DNA from 2 places in the Marinobacter sp. CH_CUG1437-1 genome. Region 2 is predicted to be linked to the other one. Evidence: predicted binding sites of a transcription regulator. Region 2 holds the regulator's gene; the other holds the start of a gene.
What was found. Region 2 encodes FliA, which starts transcription of late flagellar genes. Its sites were predicted from a motif close to CTAAAGTTTNNNNNNNNNNNGCCGNTAA; they were not measured.

Region 1: a site for FliA is predicted at 2,604-2,631, ahead of WA411_RS15300 (flagellar protein MotY). Genes of this name have one in related genera too.

The regions. Positions count from the first base shown of each region.
Region 1 covers NZ_JAYMEW010000006.1:25,810-34,986, reverse strand. The annotation lists gene WA411_RS15315 (methyl-accepting chemotaxis protein) at 1-677, shown strand, start outside; gene rnt (ribonuclease T) at 757-1,413, opposite strand; gene pyrC (dihydroorotase) at 1,458-2,489, opposite strand; gene WA411_RS15300 (flagellar protein MotY) at 2,675-3,592, shown strand; gene WA411_RS15295 (histone deacetylase family protein) at 3,599-4,525, opposite strand; gene WA411_RS15290 (bifunctional acetate--CoA ligase family protein/GNAT family N-acetyltransferase) at 4,734-7,478, shown strand; gene rdgC (recombination-associated protein RdgC) at 7,537-8,463, opposite strand; gene WA411_RS15280 (DUF2788 domain-containing protein) at 8,483-8,683, opposite strand; gene yaaA (peroxide stress protein YaaA) at 8,708-9,177, opposite strand, start outside.
Region 2 covers NZ_JAYMEW010000003.1:698,290-707,466, forward strand. The annotation lists gene WA411_RS12010 (uracil-xanthine permease family protein) at 1-787, opposite strand, end outside; gene upp (uracil phosphoribosyltransferase) at 790-1,428, opposite strand; gene flhA (flagellar biosynthesis protein FlhA) at 1,647-3,827, shown strand; gene flhF (flagellar biosynthesis protein FlhF) at 3,888-5,198, shown strand; gene WA411_RS12030 (MinD/ParA family protein) at 5,266-6,078, shown strand; gene WA411_RS12035 (RNA polymerase sigma factor FliA) at 6,110-6,853, shown strand; gene cheY (chemotaxis response regulator CheY) at 7,016-7,399, shown strand; gene WA411_RS12045 (protein phosphatase CheZ) at 7,420-8,205, shown strand; gene WA411_RS12050 (chemotaxis protein CheA) at 8,222-9,177, shown strand, end outside.

The DNA of each region.
Region 1 (9,177 bases), on a different contig from region 2:
ACACCGCGGAATCGGCAGCCAGCGCCAAGCGCACTCATGAGGCGGTCAGCCGCAGCGCAGCCGAGGTGGAATCCTCCGCTGAGGACACCCGTGCTATGGCCAGGGAACTGGAGGAAGCTGAGGCCGGCATAGAGGACTTGCGAAAGAATATGGAATCCATCACCAGGGTTCTGGATTCGATAAAGTCCATCGCCGACCAGACCAATTTGCTGGCTCTGAATGCCGCTATTGAAGCGGCCCGGGCCGGTGAACAGGGCCGGGGCTTCGCGGTGGTTGCGGATGAGGTGCGCAGCCTGGCCCAGAATAGCCAGAAGGCGACCGAGGAGATCAGTAGTTCCATCGAAACTCTGGTGAATTCGTCGGAGCGTGCTTCACAGGTGGTTACCCGCTGCAGCGTCCAGGCCAGCGGTATTTCCGAGCGGGCAGGAGCCGTTGTATTACAGCTTCGCGAGGCAGTGGAGGAGGTCACCCGGATGTCCGGTATGGCGGAGCAGATTGCAACTGCATCCGAAGAGCAATCAGCCACAGCCGAAGAAGTAACGCGCAACGTATCTACAATTGCAGAAAAGTCCGTTGAGACCAAACAGGCCATGGCCCAGATATCAGAAGCCAGTGGTGACCTGGCCGAGTTGTCTCATCAGCTCAAGGATTCGCTGTCCCGGTTTAAAGTCAGCTGAGTACCAGAAGGCGTTGAAATCTTAGGCCATGCTCGGCACACAAATAAAAACCCGCTACGGCGGGTTTTTTTAATGGCGGTTACTCGGTCTCTTCGGGGATCACAGGAGGTGGAAAGCCGCCCAGCTCTTTCCATCGATTCACAATGCCGCAGAACAGGTCCGCAGTCTTTTCCGCATCATAGGCTGCGGAGTGGGCTTCCTTATTGCTGAACGGAATGCCCGCGATCTTACAAGCCTGGGCCAGAACCGTATGGCCGTACGCCAGGCCGGCCAGAGTGGCGGTATCGAAAGTGGAAAAGGGATGAAATGGATTGCGCCGGATATCTGCTCGCAGTGCGGCCGCAAAGATGAAATTGTGGTCAAAAGTGGCGTTATGTCCCACCAGAACGGCCCGCTTGCAGTCGTGGTTTTTCACTGCCTTGCGAATCGGGCTGAAGATTTCACTGAGACCTTCCCGCTCGGGAACCGCTTCACGCTCTGGATTCCACGGATCGATGCCGGTGAAATCCAGGGCGGATTGCTCCAGATTGGCGCCTTCAAAGGGATCAATCTGTTGTACGTGGGTCTCCGCTCGCCGCACCCAGCCGTCGTCGTCCATGGTCAGTATTACCGCCGCCACCTCCAGCAGGGCATCCCGCTCGGGATTGAATCCTGCGGTTTCCACGTCGACGACAACGGGTAGAAATCCGCGGAAGCGGCGGGACATGGGATGCGGTGGTTTGTTTTCGTCAGTCACTCAAGCTCCGGTCTTGGCCGTGGGTGAGAAGGAATAGATCAGGTTTACGCCAGTCGCCAGTGAACGGTTTCACCTGCCTTGAGAGGCACGATGGTTCCGTCAGCCAATGGCAGCTCCGCCGGCATGGTCCAGGGTTCGCGAACCAGGGTAATGGTATCGGTGTTGCGCGGCAGGCCGTAGAAGTCAGGGCCGTTGAAGCTGGCGAATGCCTCAAGCTTGTCCAGAATGCCAAGCTCTTCAAAAATATCCGCATACAGGCCGATGGCGCCATAGGCTGAGTAACAGCCAGCACAGCCGCAGGCAGCCTCCTTGCGATCCTTGGCATGGGGAGCAGAATCCGTGCCCAGGAAAAAGCGTTTGTCGCAGCTGACTACTGCGTCCCGCAACGCCTTCTGATGGCGGTTGCGCTTCAGAATTGGCAGGCAATAAAGGTGCGGGCGAATGCCGCCGACCAGCATATGGTTGCGGTTATACATCAAATGCTGGGGCGTCAGCGTCGCGGCAAGGTTGTCGCCGGTGTGCTGCTGGACAAACTCGGCGGAATCGGCTGTCGTAATATGTTCCAGCACAACCTTGAGATTCGGGAAAGCCTCCAGGGTGGGGGCCAGGACCCGCTCGAGAAACACCTTTTCACGGTCAAAGATATCGATATCGGCGTCGGTTACTTCACCATGAACCAGAAGAAGCATGCCGCAGTCTGCCATTGCTTCCAGCACGGGATAGATGTTCCGTATATCCTTCACTCCGGAGTCGGAGTTCGTTGTCGCTCCCGCCGGGTAAAGCTTGGCGGCCACAACACCGGCGGCTTTGGCCTCGCGGATGGTTTCCGGTGTCATGCTCTCGGTCAGGTACAGGGTCATCAACGGCTCGAAGCCGGTGCCTTTGGCAGCCGCGAGAATCCGCTCCCGATAGGCTGTGGCATCAGCGGCGGTTGTGACCGGTGGCACCAGGTTAGGCATGATGATGGCGCGGCCGAAGCAGGCCGCTGTGGCCGGTACCACGTCGCTAAGAATGTCACCATCCCGAACGTGAAGGTGCCAGTCGTCGGGCCGGGTAAGAGTAAGCTTTTCTGTCATGGCAGTTGTCCGCAATACCTTATGCGAGGCGTGCTGTGGGGCCCTGGAGGATAGAGCCCCGAAAAATTTGGCGAATTATACCAGAAGGCGCGGGTGATTGTTTTCCGCCCGGAGCTAAAGAAAGGCAGACGCGGGCCGTTAAGCAATCAGAATCTGTTAACTACCGGACACTGATGGCACGTACTATGGGATTCCGCCTCGGAAAACGTCTCAATACACTGCTGGCTTGCAGTCTTCCTGTGCTGCTTTTGCCGGCTGCCGGGCAGGCTGCCAGCTATGGTGCCGGTATCGAGAATAGCCAGTGGTATCTTGCCGAATCGGTATTCGAGTGTCGCCTGGTGCACGAGGTTCCCGGTTACGGTCGGGCCGTGTTCAATCATCGCGCGGGTGAAAGTCTGAGCTTTTTCCTGGAGTCTGATTCGACACCAATGCGACCAGGGCGGGGGAGTCTCGTGGTGGAGGCACCGGCCTGGCGTCCGGGTGTGGCGCCGAAGCCCCTGGGCACGGTCAATGTGTCGGATGATCGCCGCCAGGTCTCCCTGGATACACGCCAGGCCTTTGTTGTTGCCCACGGCCTGCTGGAGGGTATGCGCCCCACGGTTACCCGGGAATCCTGGTTTGATGGTCGTCCGGTGCGGGTGCAGGTGTCCAATATCAATTTTGCTGGTGAATACCAGCGCTATCAGCGCTGCACGTCGAATCTCTTGCCGGTGAACTTTGATCAGATTCAGCGTTCAAGGGTGCCCTTTGCCAGTGGCAGCACTCAACTGTCTGACGCCGACAGGCAGTTGCTGGACAACATCGTGCGCTACGTGAATGCCGACACCACGGTTGAGAGAATTTTCGTGGATGGCCACAGTGACAGCATTGGCAGTCGTATCGACAACCGCGCGCTTTCCGAAGATCGTGCCAACGTGGTGGCCGACTACCTCAAGGCGAGCGGTATTGATGAAAACATGATTACCGTTCGGGCCCACGGTGACCAATACCCGGTATCCAACCGGCCGGCGGATAACCGCCGCACCAATATCCGCTTGCAGAGGGCAGGTGATCGCCCGGAGCTTCAGCAGGCCAACGGGTATGGCGGCGAGCCCCGGGGATAATCGCTTTCAGTAAACCGAGTTCAATACTTCCAGATGGGCGTTTACGCTTTCTGCCAGGGCCCTCAGGTGGTATCCGCCCTCCAGCGTTGAAATGATGCGGTCGTTGCTGTGCTCGCGTGCAACAGACACGATCATTTCCGTCAACCAGCGGTAGTCGTCGGTATCCAGATTAAGTTCCGCCATCGGGTCAAGTCTATGGGCATCAAAACCCGCGGAAATCAGAATGAGTTGCGGTTTGAAGTCGTTCAGCCGCTTCAGCCAACCTGCCTCCACCTGTTTCCGATACTCTTCAGACGAACAGTTCGCTGCAATCGGAATGTTGACGATGTTGTCGGCCTGGCGGTGCACATGGGAATGCGGGTAGAACGGGTGCTGGAAGCTGGAGCACATCAGGATTCGCTCGTCACCACCGACAATGTCCACGGTTCCGTTGCCCTGGTGCACATCGAAATCAATGATCGCGACCCGTTCAAGGTGATGGAAGGTGAGAGCGCGCATGGCGGCCAGGGCGACGTTATTGTAGAAGCAGAAGCCCATGGATTTCGCTCGCTCGGCATGATGGCCGGGCGGGCGCGCGCAAACGAAGGCGTTGGTTACCTGGCTACTCATAACCATATCCACGGCCTGGATGTTGGCGCCAGCGGCAAGGCGGGCTGCCCGCAAAGTGTCCGGCATCATGGCCGTATCCGGATCGGTAAACACGCGGCCCCTTGTGGGTTGCATCAGATCGAGTTGATGCAGGTACTTTTCGGGATGCACCGTCAATAACTGGTCCCGGGTGATCTCTTCCGGCCTCACCCAGTCGAGCTTCTGATCAAGACCGGTATCAGCCAGGTAGCTGATGATCGCCGCCAGACGCTCAGGGCTTTCCGGATGTTCCGGCCCCATGTTGTGTTTCATGAAGTCATCGTGGGAAAAGAATGCCGTGGTCATACGTCTCGAACTGCCTTCGATGTGCTTATATTTTCTTCAAGCTTATCAGGGAAAACCGCCTGATGCCGTGTTTCTTTGGTCTTATAGGGACGATAGCCATTTCACATCGGGGAATCAGGGCCTAAGATAAGGGTTACACTCATAAGTAACCTGTTTTATTACATTTATTCGCCAACGGCCTGCCGGCCACTCACATAGGAGAGTCAGCTTGAGCACCCGGTATCTGGAGAGCCTTTTCAATCCCGCGTCCATTGCGGTGATCGGTGCGTCGGAGCGGGCAGACAATCTTGGCGGCATGGTATTGCGGAACCTGATGGGTGGCGGTTATCCGGGGCGCCTGCTGGTGGTCAACCAGAACGATTACGACAACGTGCACGGTGTACCCTGCGTCAAGAAAGTCTCCAAAATGGACTTTTCCCCGGATCTGGCCATTATCTGCACGCCGCCGGATACTGTGGCCAAGACCATCAAGCGGCTCGGGGAAGCCGGGGTGCGCACCGCCATTGTCATGACCGGTGGAATGTCTCGTACTCACAGTAAAACCGGTCAGCCTTTGATGTATTCCGTACGCGAGGCCGCCAGGGAAACCGGGATCCGGGTGCTCGGCCCCAACACGATTGGTTTGATGGTTCCGGCACGTAGCCTGAACGCCACCTATGCCCACATGGGCGCGATCCCGGGACGGGTTGCTTTCGTAGGCCAATCCGGCACCATTGCCAGTTCGGTTATAGACTGGGCCTTTGCCCGGGGGGTGGGGTTTTCCTACTTCCTGACCCTCGGCGATGGCATGGATATCGATCACGACGATCTGATCGACTATCTGGCGCAGGACACCCAGACCCGCGCGATTCTTCTGCACATCGAGAACATTCCGAATGCCCGGCGGTTTATGTCGGCGGTGCGGGTAGCCTCCCGCACCAAGCCAGTGATCGCAGTAAAATCCGGGCGGGTACCGGAATCGGAGTGGTTTCCCCACGATCTGCCGGCCGGTTTGAAGCGCAGCGATCCGATATACGATGCCATGCTCCAGCGGGCCGGTGTGCTTCGGGTGGACGGTCTTGGCCAGATGTTCGATGCGCTCGAGACGTTAACCCGGATGCGGCCATTGCGCCGGGAAAGCCTGGCGATCATGGCCAACGGGGTTGGCCCGGGGGTGTTGGCCGTGGACCGCCTGGCGGACCTGGGCGGCGAGCTGGCGGAGTTGTCGGATGCCAGTATCGAGGCCCTGGCCGAGCTGCTGCCACCTTACTGGACCCGCAAGAACCCGATCGATCTCAACTACGATGCTTCCCCGGAGTTGTATGGGAAGGCGATCAAGATTCTTGCCAAGGATCCGGAAGTGGCAAACGTTCTGGTGATGTATGCGCCAAGTCTGACAGAGGACAGCCTCCAGATTGCTGACGCTGTGGTACAGGCTTCCAAGGGCACCCGTCTGAACGTGTTCACCTGCTGGCTGGGCCAGAGTACGGTCATGGATGCGCGGGAAGAGTTTTACCGGGCCGGGCTGCCGTCGTTCTTCAATCCCGAAAAAGCCGTCATGGCGTTCATGCAGCATGTGCGTCATCAGCGTGTTCAGCGGCTGCTCACGGAAACACCCGAGTCCTTTACCGATCACTTTGCAGACCGAACCCACACCCGTCATGTGGTCAGCCGGGCATTGCGCTCTGGCCGGTATCATCTGTCGAACCGGGAAGCCCGGGATCTGGTGAGTGACTATGGCATTAGCACCATCGACACCATGTACTGCGACGATATGGAAGAGGTCCTCGAGGTTTTCGCAGTTGAGCGGCGTCCCATCGATATCACCATCATCCATGAGCAGGCCTGCCACCCTTTCCTCGACCTGAGTCCTACCCAGCGCCGATACAAGGGCACGGTTCAGAAGCTCAACAGCGAAGCGGCCATCATGGACTCCTGCCGCTACCTGATGGAGGAATACCAGAGCCACTTTCCGGGCAGTGGCTTCCTCGGCTTCGCTGTTCAGCGTTCCTATCAGCACGTGGGCGGGATTGAGTTCAGTGTTGGTATTACCCGGGATCCGTTATTTGGCCCCCTGGTGGTATGTGGCGCAGCGGGCGCCCAGATTAACGTGATGACCGACCGGCAGATTGCACTGCCGCCATTGAACATGGTGCTGGCCCGGGAGCTTCTGCGCCGGACTTATATGTACAAGCTGTTGAAAGAACACAGCCTGAAGCCGGAAGAGGATATCCGGGCGGTGTCCGAGACGCTGGTCACCCTCTCCCAGATCGTCATCGACATTCCCGAAATACAGGGTCTGGAGATTTCGCCGCTGCTGTTCAACGAGCAGGGGGCCGTGGCTGTGAATATCGCCATCAATCTGGCCGACAAGCCAGGCCGGCCGATTATCCAGCCATACCCGCGCGAACTCGAGGAGTGGATTGTACTGCCGAAGTCCGGGCGGCGGGTCATCATCCGGCCGGTACTGGCCGAAGATGAGCCCGCGCACCGGGCGTTTCATGAGCTACAGTCGCCAGAATCCATCCGCTACCGGTTCTTCCAGTACCGGAAGCATTTCTCCCGGGAGGACGTTGCCCAGATGGTGCAAATCGACTACGACCGGGAAATGGTCTTTATTGCCAACGCGCCGAGGGAAGACGGAGAAGGTGAGGAAACCCTGGGCACCGTGCGCACCTGGACTGACGCAGACAACCTGCAATGCGAGTTCGCGGTCATGGTGCACGATAAAATGAAGGGAGAGGGCCTGGGCGTCGCCCTGATGCAGAAGATGATCGATTACTGCCGTTCCCGGGGCACCATGGAAATGGTTGGCAACGTGTTGCCGGACAATCGCCCCATGTTGCAGCTTGCGGAACACCTGGGCTTCGAGATCAAGTTCAATATCGAAGAGGAGGTGATGGACCTGCGGCTGGTTCTGAACGAACCGGAAAAGGACTGGCAGAGAGAACGCCTGGGCAAGAGCGCCCATTGAGCGGTAAGGGGAAAGACGGGGTCAGATTGATTATGCACCTGACCCCGGTGTATCAGCTTTATTCTTCGACAATCGCTGAACGGTCTTCACCACCCAAGGCTTCGAGAAGCCCCGGGATCAAGCGGGACAGCTCCAGGGTCATCAGCGTGAAGGCTGCATCAAACTTGGCAACGGCATCATCCACATCGACGTCGTCCAGTTGATCCTGGAGAGTTTCGCCGAATTTCAGGCGACGAATGCCCAGCTCCTCATCGAGTACGAATGAGACGTTGTCGTCCCAGGTCAGTGACAGCTTGGTTACCTGCATGCCCGCGTCGAGATGATTGCGGATTTCATCGGCTTTCAGGTCCAGGCCTTTGCAGCGCACCACTCCACCATCTTCAGACGGATCTTTCAGCTCGCATTCACTGCCCAGAACCACCTTGCCAGGCAGATCGACGGATTCGTTCAGCCAGCCGGTGAAGGTAAAGGCAGGCGCCTGCTCCACGGCGGGCGGACGAACTGGTAGTGAGCCAAGGCTCTTGCGCAAGGTGGAGGCCAGATCTTCCGCCTGTTTGGCGGAGCCGGCATCCACGACCAGGACACCGTCCTGGGGCGCGAGGTAGGCGAAGCAGCGGCGATTTTTGGAGAAAGCCTGGGGCAGCATCTCCAGCATCACCTGTTCCTTGATTTCATCCTTTTCTTTGCGGCGGACCTTGCGGCCCTGCTCGAACTCGATAGCCTCCGCTTTCTCTTCCACGGCTTCCTTCACCACCGGGCCAGGAAGGATTTTCTCTTCTTTGCGCAGGGCAATCAGGTGATAGCCGTTAGCACTGTGAACCAGCTGTTCGCCATGCTTGCCCAGGGGTGGAACCCAGCCCTGGCGGCTGGTTTCCTGGGGGCCGCAGGGTTTGAAGGCGTCGGCCTGCAGTTTTTCTTCCAGCTCTTCGGCGGAGATATCAAACGGTTTGGTAAAACGGAATACGCGGGCGTTGCGAAACCACATCAGGGCTGGTCCTTGTCGTTCATATTTGCATGATCTCTACGAGTACGGTCTTGATAATAAAGCCCACAACGCCGGCGCCCAGCACCGTAAACAGGGCGATGGTGCCGAATCTTCCGGCCTGGGATTTCTTGGCCAGGTCCCAGACGATGATACCCATCCAGACAATCAGGCCGGTCAGAAACACCAGCATGGCGATCTGGGAAAACACTGCTTCGTTCATTGCTTACTCCGATGTCAACGTGGATTACTGTTCATCCCGCAGGAAAACCCAGTTGTTCTTATCGGATTGGTCTTCGCTGAAGTAATAGCCTTCGAGGTTAAAACCTTTGAGGTCGTCGGCCTGGGTAATGCGGTTCTGGATGGCAAATCGGCACATCAGGCCGCGGGCTTTCTTGGCGTAGAAGCTGATCATCTTGTACTGACCATTCTTCCAATCCTTGAATTGGGGGGTAATCAGCCTACCTTCAAGGTCTTTCTTCTTTACACTTTTGAAATACTCATTGGAGGCCAGGTTTACCAGCACGCCGTCGTCGTCTGCCAGCAGCCGGTTGATCTCGTCAGTAATCTTGCTCCCCCAGAAGGCATACAGGTCCTTGCCACGGTTATTCTCGAACCGGGTACCCATCTCCAGGCGATAGGGTTGCATCAGGTCCAGCGGTTTCAGGACCCCATACAGGCCGGAGAGCATGCGCAGATGCTGTTGGGCAAACTCGA
Region 2 (9,177 bases):
GCAGGCCCGGCTTTTCCAGATAGTTCTTACGGGTCACGTTGCCGATGGCCAGCACGTCGCCGATGTGTTCGATGGCCGGGGCGATGGCCACCGGAATCATGAACAGCACGGCGCCCCAGCTGAACTCGGGCGCAACGAAGCTAGGAACGGCAAACCAGGCAGCTTCTTTGATGGGCGTAGTATCTACGATGCCGGCAAACGCGGAGAGGATGTAGCCGGTGATCACGCCGAACATGATGGGAATCAGGCGGAAGATGCCCTTGGCCCAGACCGACATGATGATGGTTACGGCCAGAGAGATCATCGCGATCCAGATGGCGGTGTCGTAGGGGATCAGCTGGTTGGCGCCGTCACCTGTACGGCCGGAGGCCATGTGAACCGCAACCGGTGCCAGCCCGAGACCGATGGTCATGATCACGGGGCCGATGACCACTGGCGGCAGCAGGCGGCGGACAAAGCCGGTTCCTCGCATCCGAACCAGGCCACTCAGGAAGATGTAGAGAATACCTGCGGCCATCAGGCCGCCCAGGGTTTCTTCCATGCCAAACCGGCCTTTGGAGGCGATTACGGGGGCAATAAAGGCGAAGGAGGACGCCAGGAAAATCGGGATCTGCCCGCCGGTCACCACGTGAAATATCAGGGTGCCCAGACCGGCGGTGAACAGGGCCACGTTGGGATCCAGGCCGGTGATCAATGGCATCAGCACCAGGGCGCCGAAGGCAACTAGTAGCATTTGTGAGCCGGCAATGGCCTGTTTCCAGACCGGGTCGTTGGTATGATCCTGCATGCTTAAACGTCCTTCTGCTTGGTGCCGAAGATCTTGTCGCCGGCATCGCCGAGGCCCGGAAGGATATAACCTTTCTCGTTCAGGCGTTCATCAACGGAGGCCGTGTAGATCGACACGTCCGGATGAGCCTCGAGAACCTTCTTGACGCCCTCGGGCGCGGCTACCAGAACCAGGGCCCGGATCTCGGTGCTGCCGGCTTTCTTGAGCAGGTCGATGGTGGAAATCATGGAGCCGCCGGTAGCGAGCATGGGATCGACGATCATGGCCATTCGCTGATCCAGCTCACCCACCAGTTTTTCCAGGTAGGTGCTGGCCTCGAGTGTTTCCTCGTTGCGGATCTGGCCGACAACACTGACCCGGGCAACAGGAATGAGGCTCAGAACACCGTCGAGCATGCCAAGCCCGGCCCGGAGGATCGGAACGATGGTGACTTTCTTGCCGTGAATCTGTTCCACATTCACTGGGCCGGCCCAGCCTTCGATGGTCTTTTCCTGCAGGTTGAAGTCCTTGGTGGCCTCGTAGGTCAGAAGTGCACCAACTTCCTGTGCCAGCTCCCGGAAATTCTTGGTGCTGATATCCGCACGGCGCATGATGCCGAGCTTGTGGCGGATCAGAGGGTGTTTTACCTCGTGGATTGGCATGGGGTCACCTGTGTGTCTGGTTGGGGTTTTAGCGTCGCATTTAAATGGCGCAAGGATACCGCATCTGGCAAGGCGAGTCAGGCCGCAAATGGCCGGTTCGCGGAAATCCACTAAGGGCTGGTACGGATCTTGCGATAACTCTTCCAAACGACGCCGCCGCGTCAGATTTTCGACCTTTGAAACGCCTGCAGGCACGGCCAATCGGAGAAGTATCCGGCATGGACAGAGCTTTAGTCCTCAATAACGTCAAAACCCTGACGCGGGGAAATCTGGGCATTCCCATCATGCTGATGGGCTTGCTCGGTATGATGATTCTGCCCATGCCGGCGTTTTTGCTGGACGTGTTCTTCACGTTCAACATCACCCTGTCGATTGTCATTCTGCTGGTCTGTGTCTACGCCCTGAGGCCCATGGAGTTTGCCTCTTTCCCCACGGTATTGCTGGTGGCCACGCTGCTGCGTCTGGCCCTGAACGTGGCGTCTACGCGGATCGTTCTGTTGAACGGCCACGAGGGCGGCGACGCTGCCGGTAAGGTGATCGAATCCTTTGGTGCGGTACTTATTGGTGGCAACTACGCCGTGGGTCTGGTGGTCTTCGCGATTCTTATGATCATCAACTTCCTGGTGGTCACAAAGGGCGCCGGCCGGGTCTCCGAAGTAAGTGCCCGTTTCACCCTGGATGCCATGCCCGGCAAACAGATGGCCATTGATGCGGATCTCAACGCCGGCCTGATCAATCAGGACGAAGCCAAGCATCGCCGGGCCGAGATTGCCCAGGAGGCGGATTTCTATGGTTCCATGGACGGTGCGTCCAAGTTCGTTAAAGGCGATGCCATTGCCGGCTTGCTCATTCTTGCCATTAACATCGTCGGCGGGATCGCCATCGGTATGCTCCAGCATGGCCTGGATTTCGGGCTGGCCATGGAGCGCTATGCGCTATTGACCATTGGTGACGGCCTGGTGGCACAGATTCCCTCGCTGCTGCTGTCCACGTCTGCGGCGATCATGGTAACGCGGGTCACTTCCAGCCAGGACATGGGCGGCCAGATCCTGCAGCAGATGTTCAGTGCGCCGAAGGCTCTGTCCATTGCGGCTGGAATCCTGATTATCCTCGGCCTGATTCCCGGCATGCCTCACGTGGCCTTCCTGGGTCTTGGTGCGCTGGCCGGCGGTGCTGCCTGGTATATCTGGAAACACCAGAGGCAGACTGTCGAGGAGGAGGGCGCCTTCCCGGCCAGGGGCGCTGGCGGCGCGGCACCGCGACCGGCGGGGCGGGATCTGCCGCCGGGCGGAGACGCGGGTGGCGATCAGAGTCGTCAGCTGCCGGCACCCGGAGAGACCAAAGAGCTGGGCTGGGACGATGTCTCCACCGTCGATATCGTCGGTCTGGAAGTGGGGTATCGGCTGATTCCGCTGGTGGATAAGTCCCAGGGCGGTCAGTTGCTCAGTCGCATCAAGGGTGTTCGTAAAAAACTGTCCCAGGATCTGGGTTTCCTGATGCCCTCGGTCCACATTCGCGACAATCTCGATCTGATGCCCAACGTCTATCGCATTACCCTGATGGGCGTGACCATTGCCGAGGCGGAGATTCACCCGGACCGGGAGCTGGCCATCGACCCAGGCCAGGTGTTTGGGAAGGTCGAGGGAATTGAGGGCAAGGATCCGGCGTTCGGTCTGGATGCCTGCTGGATCGAGCCCGATAAGAAAGACCAGGCCCAGACCCTGGGCTATACCGTGGTCGATGCCAGTACCGTGGTTGCGACCCATCTGAACCAGGTGTTGCAGAAACACGCCCACGAACTGCTGGGCCACGAGGAAGTCCAGAAGTGGCTGGATCAGCTTGAGAAGATTTCTCCGAAGCTGGCCGAAGAGCTGGTACCCACCACCGTTTCAATCAGTCTGCTCCTGAAGGTCTTGCAGAACCTGCTGAAGGAGGAAGTGCCGATCCGGGATATGCGGTCCATTGCCGAGGCCATCGTGAATGTTCATCCGAAGAGCCAGGATCCCAAGCTGCTGACCACGGTAGCCCGGCAGTCCCTGCGCCGGATGATTGTCCAGAGCATCTGCGGCAACGAATCGGAGATACCGGTGATCACCCTGGATCCGGACTTGGAACAGTTATTGCTGAAGTCTGTTCAGCAGAGTCAACAATCCGGCGGTCAGGAAGACATTGGCCTGGTTCTGGAGCCGAATATGGTGGAGAAGCTCCAGCGATCGCTTCAGGAGAGCGTCCAGCGCCAGGAGATGCTTGGCAAACCGGCCATTCTGCTGGTGTCCGGGCCACTGCGGCCGGTCCTGGCGAAGTTTGCCAGCTATGGGGTAGAGCGACTGCACGTGCTCTCGTACCAGGAAATTCCGGATAACAAACAGATTACGATCGTGGCGTCCGTTGGCCAGTAACGGCGCGGATGACAGAGCGGACAGCGCCGGCACGGCGTTGCCGGTGGAGGAAGAGGCATCATGAAAGTAAAACGGTTTTTTGCTCAGACCATGGCAGAGGCGCTGAAACAGGTCAGTGAACAGATGGGGCCGGATGCCGTGATTCTTTCCAACCGTCGGGTCGACGGTGGTGTCGAAATCGTGACGGCGCTGGACTATGACGAAAACATGGCGCGCCAGCGCCTGGGCAACCAGGCCGAAGAAGCCACCAACGGATCCCGCCTGGCAGAAATGCAGGCTGACCAACATCGTCGTCTCGAGGATGAATTGAGCCGATCCCGTGACCGCATCCGTGAAGTCAGGGAAAGGCGTGCCTCCCAGGGAGCCGGCTACGCAGGTCCGTCGTTCGCTGCTGTTCAGGAAACGGTCGGCGGCGATTTCAGTGATAGTGTGGCTGAGACCCAGGCGCCGAAGGATGTCTACTCTGATGAACTCGCACAGATGCGCGCCGAGATCAGCTCCCTCAGGGATATGATGCAGGGTGGTCGCCCGCAGCCGGACCCGGTGGTTTCGACAAACACGGCTGTTCAGCAAAGGCTGGCCGAGCGCCTGCAGGAATTCGGCCTGGGCAGCGAACTGGCAGGGTCAATTTCCCGTCGCCATAAGGCAGGGCGACTGGAAGATGGTTGGAAGCAGTCCCTGAAAATGCTCTGCACCGGCGTTCGGACCTCTCGCATGGAGTGGCTTGATGAGGGGGGCGCCTATGCGCTGGTGGGTCCTACCGGTTCCGGCAAGACCACCACGATTGGAAAGCTGGCGGCGCGGTATGTGCTCAAGCATGGCTCCGACTCCCTGGCTCTGGTTACCACCGATCGATATCGGGTGGCGGCGCACGAGCAGCTGTTCGTGTTTGGTCGTATCCTGAATGTGCCGGTTCGGGTGGTGGATGAGGCTCACAGCCTGGACGATATTCTGGACGAGCTGTCAGACCGTCACCTGGTTCTGATTGATACTGCCGGGCTGACAAGTTCGGATAAAGGTTATCAGGAACAGCTGGCCGAACTGGCTCGCAGCCATCACAATGTCAAAACGCACCTGGTCGTCTCGGCAACCAGTCAGCCGCGCATCATGAAATCCGTCTGGCATTGCTATAAGATGGCAAATCTTGCGGGCTGTGTGATGACCAAGATCGATGAGGCCCTGACACTGGGTGAGTCCCTCGGCTTTGTCATGGAAACCGGTCTCCCGGTAGCCTACTACACAGACGGGCAGAAGATTCCTGAAGATCTGCACCACGCAGAAGCTGTTCCGCTGGTGCGGCTGGCCGTGGATCGGCTTAAAACACTCCAGCAACAGCAGGCGGTCGCAGAGGGCCTGAAAGAGCACGCCTGAGACCGGGCAGATTGACAGCAGGCGTCGGAAACGCACCGGCGAAACGTGGCGAGAGACAAAAAACAGTATGAGCAGAGCACATCCGGTACAGGTGATTGCAGTTTCCGGCGGTAAAGGTGGAGTCGGCAAGAGTAACGTGTCGGTCAACCTCGGAATTGCCCTGGCGCAGAAAGGCCGGAGAGTGGTGCTGCTCGACGCCGATCTTGGGCTCGCCAACATCGACGTATTGCTGGGCATCACCGCCAACCGTAACCTTCAGGATGTTCTGGCAGGCGACTGTGACCTCAAGGACGTTCTGGTAAATGGTCCCGGCGGCATAAAGATCGTTCCTGCCTCGTCAGGTACCCAGCGGATGACCCAGCTCAGTCCCATGGAGCATGCCGGGCTTATTAATGCGTTCAGCGAGCTGGGGGATCAGATCGATGTCCTGATCGTCGACACCGCCGCCGGTATCTCCGAATCGGTGGTCAGCTTTCTCAGGGCGTCCCAGGAGTTACTGTTGGTTGTGTGTGACGAACCCACGTCCATCACCGATGCCTACGCCCTGATCAAGCTGATGAACCGGGATTATGGAACCAATCGTTTCCGCATTCTTGCCAACCAGGTGCGGAATGAGCAGGAAGGCCGGCATCTGTTCGAAAAACTGACTCGGGTCACCGAGCGCTTCCTCGATGTGGCACTACAATATGTCGGTATAGTCCCCTACGATGAGGCGGTGAAGAAAGCAGTCCAGAGACAGAGGGCAGTGCTGGATGCCTATCCCAGAGCGAAAGCCTCCCTGGCCATCAAGTCTCTGGCCGACAAGGTAGACAGCTGGCCGTTGCCGTCCTCACCCCGTGGACATCTGGAATTCTTTGTGGAGCGGCTCGTCGAAGTCTGAATCGGATCCAGTCAAACAAGAAACCGGATACATGACATTGGCGAAAAACCTCGGAATCTATAACCAGTCGGGTGCGCAGAAAGCATCTCAGCTTGTTGAGCAACACGCGCCGCTGGTCAAGAAAATCGCCCTCCATTTGATGGCCCGCCTGCCGGCTTCCGTTCAGCTTGAAGATCTTATGCAGGCCGGCATGATTGGCCTGCTTGAGGCTGCCCAGCGATACAGTTCCACCAAAGGAGCCACCTTCGAGACCTACGCCGGTATCCGGATTCGTGGGGCGATGGTCGATGAAATCCGCAAGGGCGACTGGGTTCCCCGCTCCGTGCATCGAAACGCCCGTCGCATTTCCCAGGCCATCAAGGCTGTGGAAGACCGGCTTGGCCGGGAAGCCCAGGATCAGGAAGTGGCCGAGGAGCTGGGCATGGAGCTTGCGGAGTATCATTCCTATCTTTCCGATTCCAACAGTGGCCGACTTTTTAGCCTCGATGAGCTCAATGAATCCGGAGAGCTGCCGATAGAACAGACAGAGACGCAGGATAACCCTCTGGAGGGGTTGTCCTCCGATGCCTTCCGGCGGAGCCTGGCTGAGGCCATTGAAGACCTGCCGGAGCGGGAAAAACTGGTTCTGAGCCTTTATTACCAGGAAGAGCTGAACCTCAAGGAAATAGGCGCCGTGCTGGGCGTCAGCGAGAGCAGGGTCAGCCAGATTCACAGCCAGGCTGCCTTGCGCCTTCGGGGGCGGTTGTCGGATTGGCGCCAGGAACCGGACAGCTGATTGCGTTCAGTCTGTGTCTGCGAAGGGGCAGTCTGTAGTTTTTGGTAACCGATGCTTTACAACGGAAGCAAAGGTCTGACAATAAGCGGTTTAAACAGCGGCCTGCTAGACTTTGAACGCGAAGGTCAAACGAATTCCGGGTGTTACTAACTGGAGGTCCCATTGGACAAAAACATGAAAATCCTCATTGTGGATGATTTCTCCACAATGCGACGGATCATCAAAAACCTGCTGCGTGATCTGGGCTTCACCAACACCGATGAAGCAGACGATGGCAACACAGCCTTGCCGATGCTGAAGAGCGGCAAATACGACTTTCTGGTCACCGACTGGAACATGCCGGGCATGTCCGGGTTCGATCTTCTGAAGGCTGTCCGGGCTGACGAGAATCTGAAAACCCTGCCGGTATTGATGGTAACGGCTGAGGCGAAGCGCGACCAGATTGTTGCCGCGGCTCAGGCGGGCGTGAACGGCTACGTTGTCAAACCGTTCACTGCCGCTGTGCTCAAGGAAAAGATTGAGAAAATCTTTGAAAGAATCCAGTAACCAGAGGTCGGATGGCTCTCATGAGCGATAGCAAAAAGAACCATCGGGGCCTTGAGCCGGAGGTGACCGAAAAGCTCCAGCGGCAGGCAGCAGAGCTGGCAGAGAGTGTTGATGCCGGTGATTATGCCAAAGCCATGACCCTGATCAATGAACTCAGCGAGGTCAGGGATCAAAGTCTGTACCGCGAGGTAGGGCGATTGACCCGGAGCCTGCACGAAGCCATCCGGAACTTCCAGATTGACCCCCGGAACGCGGAACAGCAGGAAGCGCTGTCGAAGATGACAGACGCCTCCGATCGCCTCGAATACGTTGTGCAGATGACCGGCGAAGCGGCCAACCGCACCATGGACCTGGTTGAGGAAACCATGCCGGTGGCCAACGCGTTTCGTGAAGAAGCGGCCTCCTTGCGGGACGAATGGCAACGTCTGCGTCGTCGGGAGATGCAGCCGGCGGAGTTCCGGGAACTGTACGGCCGTATTGATCGCTTTTTTGTCAGCACAGCCAGCGACGCTGACACCATGTACAACAATCTGTCGGAAATCCTGCTTGCTCAGGATTATCAGGATTTGACGGGCCAGGTTATCCAGAAGGTCACCGCCCTGGTAAAAGAGGTTGAGGAGCAGATGCTCAGCCTGGTGGTGATGGCCAGCCATGTGGATCAGCTCACCGGCACCGTGCACCAGATTGAAGAGAAGGAAGAATCTGCAGAGAAGGGCGTCGGGCCCCAGATCAAGGCCGATGAGCGTGAAGATGTAGTTTCGGGACAGGATGACGTTGACGACCTGTTGTCCAGTCTCGGTTTCTGAACAAAGAGGGTAACGCATGGCGTTCGATGCTGATGAAGAGATTTTGCAGGACTTCCTGGTAGAAGCCGGTGAAATTCTCGAAAAGCTGTCAGAGCAGTTGGTAGATCTTGAGCAACATCCTGACGACAGTGATCTGCTCAACGCCATTTTCCGTGGCTTTCACACCGTTAAAGGCGGCGCCGGCTTCCTTCAGCTTGAAGCGCTGGTGAATTGCTGCCACTCCGCCGAGAACGTTTTCGATACCCTGCGCAATCACAAGCGTAAGGTGGACTCTGAACTGATGGACGTGGTTCTGGAGGCCCTGGATAACGTTAATGCCATGTTTGAAGAGGTTCGCAATCACGAGGAACCAACACCGGCTCCGGACGAACTGATTGCCCGCCTCGATGCCCTGGCCCTGCCAGAGGGTGAGGGAGCGCCTGTCGCCGACCCTCAGCCGGAACACGAAGAGAATGAACCGTCGGAGGATGGCGGCGACATCACCGACGACGAATTCGAACAGCTTCTGGATGCCTTGCAGGACGAAAAGAGCGAAGAACAGGCACCGGCTTCAGACTCCGGAGCGTCTTCCGGTGACCGGGAGGGTTCCGGAGATGACGAGATAACCGACGACGAGTTCGAGGCGCTGCTCGACCAGCTGCACGGAAAAGGGCAGTTTGCCGGCGCACCTGCGGGCGAGGACGAGGCTGTCAGCAAAGAAGAAAAGCCGGCGGCCGAGGCAGAAGGCGGTGGCAGCGACGATCTGATCACCGACGACGAATTCGAAAAACTGCTGGACGATCTCCATGGCAAGGGTGGAAGCCCGACTGCCGGCGGAGAGTCCTCCACTCCGAAAAAGCCCGCGGGAGCGAAGGAGCCTTCAGCGCCAAAAGAGCCTTCAGCAGCGAAAGAGCCCTCAGCGCCAAAAGAGCCCTCAGCGCCGAAAGAGCCAGCCAAGCCAAAAGCAGAGGCACCGAAGCCCGGGAAGCCGGA